DNA from 2 places in the Siminovitchia jepli genome. Region 2 is predicted to be linked to the other one. Evidence: a T-box and tRNA genes for the amino acid it is inferred to sense, from the RefSeq annotation. Region 2 holds a T-box; the other holds one or more tRNA genes.
What was found. A T-box is a leader RNA that pairs with one kind of tRNA and senses whether it is charged. The one in region 2 lies ahead of ileS (isoleucine--tRNA ligase), so its partner is inferred to be a tRNA-Ile.
Positions count from the first base shown of each region.

Region 1 (4,431 bases), on a different contig from region 2:
TCACTTTTCTTTGCCAATCCATCCAAATCGCTTTTTTTAGCTAATTCAATATCTGCCATTTATTGCACCACCTTTGCAAATACCTTTCCATCTTCTAGATATATTTTTGCATTTAAATCTCCATCTGAATAATAAACTCTGTCTTGTTCATCAACATACAAATCTAGGGAAGGAGAATACACAATTTGCCCATTTTTTAGTTTGACCCTATTTTCCCCATCTGTTGACGAACTATATCCACCACCAATAAAAAATCCTCTACCTAACATTTAAAACGCTCCTATAAAGTTATACTTGATTCCACCTTCTTTGATCTTGAATGACACAATGGGTTCGTCACCTTTATCAATAGATAATCCTTGGTTTGCTTTTAAGAAAATAGTATATTTATCGTTAATAACTACTGTGCAATCAGATTCATTCATAAAAGAAAACTTGTATAACTTATATCCATGTGTCCAATCATCAGGCTTAGATGGAATAATTTCTTTATTAGCTTCGCTTGTTTGAAGTTCTTGTGAGCCAATATATCCGATTTCAATCACCCCATTTCAGCAATTACTTTAGCCTGATATCATATGTACAAACTTTCCCATAACCCTCTTCAAACACCGTAATCAAACTTCCAGCATTCGCAGTCTTCTTTAGCTTCACACTATACTCGTCAATCCCACATATACTAGGTGACTGAACATATTCAACATTTTGCAATCCGGCCATTCCAATTGTCTTATTGCTATGATGGTGTAAATGACCAGTTTTCAAAATATGTATTTGTTCCTGATAGATCATGCTGTAATCTTTAATGGAATTCTCTAAGTTCTTTTCATCTTGTCCATGTGCTAACAATACATTAGTTCCTAATGCATCAATCAAATGTAAAGGTTTTGCATCATATACAACTACATTTTGATTATGTTTAAGTCTCTCTTTAATAAACCAAGGGATGATAAGCTCCATATTCTCTCTCTTAATTTCCCCGCTCTTAATGCCCCCTACACGAAGTTCACTGTGGTTTCCAGTTACAGAGGAATAATAAACAGTTGCATACCCTGAGAGCTTATTTAGCCAATGAGACATAAACTCAGCAAACCTCATGGTGGACTCTACAACACCTAATTGTAGAAATTGAAGCTGTGTAAGTCTTAAGAGACCATCCAGTGAGTCACCTAAGTTCGCAACATAAATAAAGCTTAATTTTTCTTTTTCGATAATCTCAACCGTTCTCTCTAGCAGCTCCCACATCCTGTGCTCAAATATGTCAGTATTGTATTCTGCTAATACTTCTCCATGTAGACCGTAGATTTTTCCTTCTCTGCCATAGTGAGGATCAGCAATGTCAACGATTGCTGTTTTAAATTTACAATTCAAAGAATGGGATTTACTCATTTCAGGAATTTGGATAGGCTCCATATTTTCCACAGCTAATTGAATCTTTTCCGCAATATTTTCTGCTCTTGCTTGTTCTCTAATCCATTTGTTCAGTTCAAGTTTTTCTGATTGTAACTTATTTCTTTCTTTTTGAAGTTCAAGTTTTTTGATGGTAAATTCATCTAATTTATCTTCTGATGTAGCAATTTTATTTGCTTCATACTCTTGACCTTCGTGGAACGCAGAGAACCATTTTCTATATGTAGATTCTCCAAAACTATCTCCGGTTTCCTGATTGATTAAAGCAGCAACTTCGTCCCAAGTTAGAGAATAGTCTTGCTTATTCTCACAGAGCCTAATTTTATATTCTTTCAGGCTTTCACCTTGCTGTCTCTCTAAACTCATACACTTACTCCTCATCCACAGTAGGAAGCTCTAATTCTTCTGATAGGGAGAACGAAATATGTTTACCATCATAGTCTTTAAGAATCTTAAAAAAGTCATAAACAAATTCTTCATCCTTGGTTACTGTTGTAATTCGTCCATAACCTTCATCAAAATTCAACTCTAAATAGCCTTTTCCACTTGTTTGATTTTTTCGTTTAGCCATATATATCAATCTCCTATTCTCTTAATTTCAACAGTTTTTACAAGGAACTGATAAACCTCATATGTATGGGTCTTACAGGGTATGATCCTGTAACCGTCCTATCATGAGTAGGATGCTCTACCAGTTGAGCTAAAGACCCCAAATGATCAAGTATTGTTAGCTAGTCAGCTAGGAGGCATCTAATAAGGTCAATAAACAACTACCTATGAGCCACTTCCCCTAGATTTTATCGAACTTTATTAGTTGAAATCTGAGTCTTGAGCTTATAAGAGCTTTGAGACTTGAATCTTAAGTTTTGAGGATTGAACTTTGAGCTTTTATCATCTTTGTAATATATTTCTCTCATATGATGAAAGTACGCTCAAAAGTAGTACCTTCACTCTAAAAAGAGTCTGTATTCTTTTATATCCCTATTGGATAAATATGTATTAGTAGAGGGTTTAACCCAACCCTCTAAAGGGTGTTTAGTTCATTAGATTTCGACTAACTAACAATGGTTTTTATTATTCTCTATCACTATTGAGTTAATCGCTTACCTCAATAGTGGTAATTGCATTGCTCGTGGTAAGAGAATGATCAACTTCCATTTCAAAATCTTCAATCTCTTTTGTTAACTGATCAATTTTCTCTTTTAGATTAATTGGATCAATAAGTTTTGCTTCATTGTCCTCTTTAAAAGCTTTAACAATCTCTGCATTCTCTAAAGCTTTATTTTTTCCTTCTTTGCCATACAATGCCTCTAGATGACTGTCAAGTCTTTGTTTTACATCTTCATTGATACGATCAACTTTTGAAGTAAGTGTTGCATATGTATGTTTCAATTTGTTGAGCAATTGTATATCATAATCAATTGAACTCTTACGCTCAATTGCTTCAGCAACCGTATATTCCTTTCCTGCAACTTTAATCTTAGTTACAGCATTAGACTGAACAATAGCAGACTTGATTTCATTTCTCCGTTTGATTAAATCTTTTGCAGATTGCAAATCAGACTTAGCTTGCTTTTCAACTTCCTCAACACTATTAAATCCAGCAGGGAGCTTCTTTCCCTCAGTGTAACTTCCAAATACAGATTCATTAATCGTCCTGTTAATCCTCGCATCCAAAAGTTTTAACTCCGCCAAGCCCCTGCTTACTGTCATTTCTGCCATAGTTTTATCGTCTCCTTTTTCTCATAGCTTTCAAGTAGGCTTTGAGGTGCTACTTACCTTATATATCTGGATGGTAGGGTTTGAACCTACACAATCTCCGCCCCAAACGGAGTGACTAACCAACTTCGCCCACATCCAGGTGTAAGAACCTCTGTGGTGAGTGAGATTGTCTAACAGGTCTGCATGAAGCTAGAAAAGCTGTTAGGTCTCACTCGTATGAAATCCACAGATTAATCAAGTCGGAGCTGAGAGGGGTCTCAATAATATAGCATCCTGTTGAGCTCAGGTATTCTGCACTACATCCACCTCTTCTTGTCCTATGTGTGAAAACTCAAGTGACGCATCATTATATACAAACCACACACTATCTATTAGGTAGCTAGTCTAATAGGTTTAATGAAATGTAATAAAAGTTGTAATCGTACCCTGTCAAAATGGTGACTGGGTGATAAAAGAGATATTTTAATGTTTGCATAATATATTATATGTTTCTAAGTTATTAATGTAAAATTAAAATGAAAAGATTTTACCATTTTAGTGAATCTGCATGTCTTGCTAGATTTCCTCTAAAATTAACTGTTAACTCACAAACCTTCGCATAAGGTTGATCTCTAAAGTGTTCTAAATAGGGAATGAACCCTGACTTTTTAGGATCTTTCAGGTCTATTTGACCATCATGTCCAATCATTACAACTTTTACTTCGTCATGAATTCTTGTTAACACTTTTTTGAGCTCTCCCTTAGTAAAGTTTTGGGTTTCATCAATAACAACCAGTTTTTCACCTTTTATATTTGTCCCTCTAGCAAATGCATGAGACATTGCTTGTACCCAAGCATTGCCATTTTTAATATTTTCAATGTTATCTTCAAAGATAATGGCTTTATTAGGATCTTCATTCATTTCCAGTAAAGCATCCTTTAAGGGAACAATATACTTAGCTTCTTTTTCTTCTACTGTTCCTGGTGTATATCCTAAAGTACGCTCCTCAACAGGCGAGAAGATGTATACTAAATCTCTTTCTAAAAGCCTTGCTGCCATCACTGCCAGTGTTGTTTTTCCTGTACCCGCAGAGGCATTAACAATTGTCATTTGATTATCAATAATTGAATCAACGTACTCTCTCTGCTCTTTTGTTAATTTATTCGCATATCCAAAGAACAAGTTATTTTTCGGTAGTGGCATAGCCTTCCTCCTGCTTAATTGTATTGTTGTATAGGAATAGCAGTCATTTCTATACATTAAAGACTACAGGCGAAAGGAAGAGAAGAAAAGCGCCCATAGTTCGATAATTTGTATTG
Region 1 covers NZ_JBFEGN010000002.1:104,747-109,177, forward strand. The annotation lists gene AB1L08_RS01850 (hypothetical protein) at 1-59, opposite strand, end outside; gene AB1L08_RS01855 (hypothetical protein) at 60-269, opposite strand; gene AB1L08_RS01860 (hypothetical protein) at 270-545, opposite strand; gene AB1L08_RS01865 (hypothetical protein) at 559-1,776, opposite strand; gene AB1L08_RS01870 (YonK family protein) at 1,781-1,981, opposite strand; tRNA gene AB1L08_RS01875 (tRNA-Ile) at 2,048-2,120, opposite strand; gene AB1L08_RS01880 (hypothetical protein) at 2,506-3,132, opposite strand; tRNA gene AB1L08_RS01885 (tRNA-Pro) at 3,198-3,271, opposite strand; gene AB1L08_RS01890 (PhoH family protein) at 3,659-4,315, opposite strand.
Region 1: it has a tRNA-Ile gene. The T-box ahead of ileS (isoleucine--tRNA ligase) is inferred to sense a tRNA for this amino acid. The anticodon was not compared.

Region 2 (4,431 bases):
GGTATTCCCCGTCATCCCCGACAGTTGGTGTTACAACCCAGCAGCGCGCACATGTTTCGCCTTCGGCCTTTTCAACAACTACCGCCGCACGTTCCAGCTTCAGGGCGTTTTCCGGTGCATCATCGTAAGCACCGCCTACTTCAAACGCCGACACAATAAACAATTGCTTAATGTCTTCGGAAATGCTTTCAAGCAATGCTTTTGTTTCATCATGAACGTACAGGGTAACTTTTGCCGTAAGCGACTTGCCGATCACTTTTTTGTTTCTGGCCTCTTCCAACGCTTTTAGTACATCATCGCGCACGTGCAAAAATTCGTTCCATTTGTTTTCAAGCGCTTCGCTATTGGCAATTTCCTCTGTTTCGGGCATATCGGTTAATTGAACGCTGATTTCCTCCACACCGGGGATGTATGACCATACTTCGTCCGTTGTATGGGGTAAAATCGGCGACAATAATTTCGAAAGGGCAACGACACATTTGTACATGACCGTTTGCATCGCCCTGCGTTCAAAATGATTCTCCGCTTCAATATACAGCACATCTTTTGCAAAGTCCATATAAAAAGCACTTAAATCGATTGTACAGAAATTGTTCACAGCGTGATAAATATCCGCAAACTCAAATTCCTCATACGCAGCCAATGATTCCTTCATTAAGTTGTTTAGCCGGACAAGCAAAAATTGGTCTACTTCCCGCAACTTGGCTGTCGGAACCGAATGCGCTTTTGGATCGAAGCCGGCCAGGTTTCCCAGCAGGAAGCGGAAGGTGTTCCTGATTTTCCGATAGACCTCGCTTACTTGTTTTAAAATGGCGTCGGAAATTCGGACATCTGACTGGTAATCCACCGAAGCAACCCAAAGACGTAAAATTTCAGCCCCAAATTGACTTGTGATTTTCGCCGGAACAACAACATTTCCCAAAGATTTACTCATTTTATGGCCTTCACCATCAAGCGCAAATCCGTGGCTCAGCACTCCCTTGTACGGCGCTTTGCCGGTCACGGCGACCGCCGTTGTCAAAGAAGAGTTGAACCAGCCGCGGTATTGGTCCGAACCTTCCAAATAAAGATCTGCAGGCCTTCTTTGGTCATCACGGACGACAAGAACTCCCTGGTGTGAAGAACCGGAATCGAACCAAACATCCATAATGTCCGTTTCTTTTGTAAAGATGCCGTTCGGGCTTCCCGGATGGGTAAAGCCTTCAGGCAAAAGCTCGGAAGCTTCTTTTTCAAACCAAATATTGGAGCCGTGCTTGCGGAACAACTCGGATACATGGGCAATCGTTTCATCCGTAATAATCGGCTCCCCGTTTTCCGCATAAAATACCGGAATCGGAACTCCCCATACCCTTTGCCGTGAAATACACCAGTCGCCGCGGTCGCGAACCATATTGAACAGCCGTGTTTCTCCCCATTTTGGGACCCATTTTACTTCTTTGATGGCCTCGAGAAGTTCAGGCCGGAAATCTTTAATGGAAGCAAACCATTGGGACGTGGCCCGGAAAATGACCGGCTTTTTCGTCCGCCAATCATGCGGATACGAGTGTGTAATAAATTCGAGTTTCAAAAGCGCTCCTGCTTCATTCAGCTTTTCGGTAATCGGTTTGTTTGCCTTATCATAGAACAAGCCTTCAAATCCGGGAGCCTCATCGGTCATATATCCTTTATCATCAACAGGGCAAAGGACTCCGAGTTTGTATTTTTGGCCGACATGAAAGTCGTCCTCCCCATGTCCGGGCGCAGTATGGACGCAGCCTGTTCCGGATTCAACCGTTACATGCTCTCCAAGAATGACAAGGGAGTCCCGATTGTAGAGCGGGTGTTTGGCTACAATGTACTCCAGGTCTGTTCCTTTTACCGTCTTTATTGTTTCCGGATGATCCCATCCAAGCAGGGAAGCGACATTTTCCACCAGATCTTCAGCCACAACATATTGATGGCCGTTATGCTTCACAACCGCATAATTCAAATCCGGATGCACCGCAATCCCCAGGTTGGCGGGAATCGTCCATGGTGTCGTTGTCCAAACGACAATATAAGTCCCTTCATCCAAAACATTTTTTCCATCCTTTACTGGGAAGGCGACGTAAATCGACGGAGAGCGTTTATCTTTATATTCAATTTCCGCCTCCGCCAAAGCGGACTCACTCGAAGGTGACCAATATACAGGTTTTTTGCCTTTGTAAATGTAGCCTTTCTTCGCCATTTCGCCGAACACTTTGATTTGTTCCGCTTCATATTCGGGTTTCAACGTAATATAAGGGTTTTCCCAATCTCCCCGTACACCGAGCCTCTTAAATTCCTTGCGCTGGTTGTCGATTTGTTCATGGGCGTACTCGGCGCATTTTTCCCGAAACTCTGCGATGGACATTTCCTTACGGTTTACCCCTTTGTTCGTTAACGCCTGTTCAATCGGAAGGCCGTGTGTGTCCCAGCCGGGTACGTAGGGAGCGCAAAAACCGGCCATTGATTTATAGCGGACAATCATATCTTTTAATGTTTTATTTAACGCATGGCCCATATGCAGATCGCCGTTGGCATATGGGGGGCCGTCATGGAGAATAAAAAGCGGGCGGCCTTTTGTCCTTTCCTGGACTTTGCGGTAAATATCATTTTCCTCCCACCATGCCTGGATTTCCGGCTCTCTTTTCGGCAAATTTCCCCGCATCGGGAACTCCGTTTTTGGCATGAGCAGTGTATCTTTATAATCCATTCATTCTTTTCCTCCTTAAACGTATTCTTTTAGCCATACGGCTCATCGTTCCATCACGTTTGGCAAGCCAGCATCTTTACAACGCAAATAACCTTCTCATCCCAAGCAAGGGACGAGAAGGTTATCTTCCCGCGGTACCACCCAAATAGACAAAGCGCGCAGAGGCATTGTCCACTCTGGATCGTTATCGTTGATCAGACGCTCTCAACTACTCGCCGGATGCTTTCGTTTCGAGTACTCAAGGGTGATTTTCCATATCTCTTCCATGCCGGGCTTTCACCATCCCCGGTTCGCTTGAATGGTTTGTGAGAAATGTACTTTCCCTGTCATCGCTTGATTCCCTGTAAAATTACTACTATTATATGTGAGCGGATAAAACGATGTCAAGCGCTACTCGACTTCTTCCGCTTCTTCCAGAGAAGTGAGTTCTGTAGCGTCGAGCTCAAATTCCATCAGCTTATCCCAATCGTCGCTTTGCAGCAGGTCAAGCTGAGCCTCGATCAACATGCGGAAGCGTGTACGAAATACTTTTGACTGCTTCTTTAATTCTTCAATTTCCAAGGCGATTTTTCGCGCTTTTGATAAAGATTCATTTACAATTCTGTCCGCATTTTTTTCGGCTTCACGGATGATCAGCTTTGCTTCCTTCAAAGCATTGCCTTTTACTTCTTCAGCAGCCTCTTGGGCTACAACGATCGACTTATTAAGCGTTTCCTCTATATTGTTGAAATGGCCCAGACGTTCATTCATCGAAGCCAATTTTTCTTCCAGCTCTTTTTTCTCGCGTATTAAAAGCTCGTAATCTTTTATAACCTGCTCGAGAAACTCGTTTACTTCGTCTTCATCATAACCGCGGAACCCTTTGCTGAATTCCTTGTTATGTATATCTACCGGCGTTAACGGCATCATGCCACCTCCTTGTGCTTTTTCTCTTTAAGATACATATATTATAACGAATTTCGCCCGGATCTGCGATTTTCTTTTAACATTTTTATTTGATTATCCCGAATTTTATCCTAAGCTTGTTTTTCTTTGTTTCCCCCAAAATGCCGACAATTTTGCATCTTCCGAGCCTGCGTGCCGAAATGATATCCCCCTGGAAACACTCCGTTGCCGGCTGCTCCGTTACTTTCCAGTTTAATTTTACCAGCTTTTGGCTGATAATTGATTGTGCTTTTTGCCTTGAAATGGAAAAGGCGGCAGACAGGATGGCATCCAGCCGCATCGCAGCAACAGTTGTTTCAAACTGATCCCACTTCTCTTCCCGTTCGATTGCTTCATCCAGTGCAATCTTTTGAACTGTCACATTGGCCTTGCCGATTTCTTTGAGTTGGGAGATTAAATAATCCTCTATTTCTTTACTCGAAAAAAATTGAATCCGATCTCCATTTACAATGATGTCGCCAAACTTTTCCCTCTTGATCCCCAATGACATTAACGATCCGAGCACCATGCGGTGCTCCAGATTTACAAATTTCCGGGGATAATCGATTTCGTACAAGCCGATTTGGAAATCATCTTCTTCCGGTTCCATGTATCCCGGGTAAATGAGCGCCCTTTTTCGCTCACAAGCAGGATCTCCCCCAAAAAAGGAACATCGCACGTCCGGCCCGCCACCAATTACGGACTGCAGCATATGCTGCTGGCGAGGATCAAGAAAGTCCGTTAATTTCTCTGAATAGGTGCGTTCCACAAATTCTTTCCAGTCTATTGCCAAA
Region 2 covers NZ_JBFEGN010000001.1:233,192-237,622, forward strand. The annotation lists gene ileS (isoleucine--tRNA ligase) at 1-2,713, opposite strand, end outside; T-box leader at 2,819-3,052, opposite strand; gene AB1L08_RS01185 (DivIVA domain-containing protein) at 3,104-3,619, opposite strand; gene AB1L08_RS01190 (YlmH family RNA-binding protein) at 3,705-4,431, opposite strand, start outside.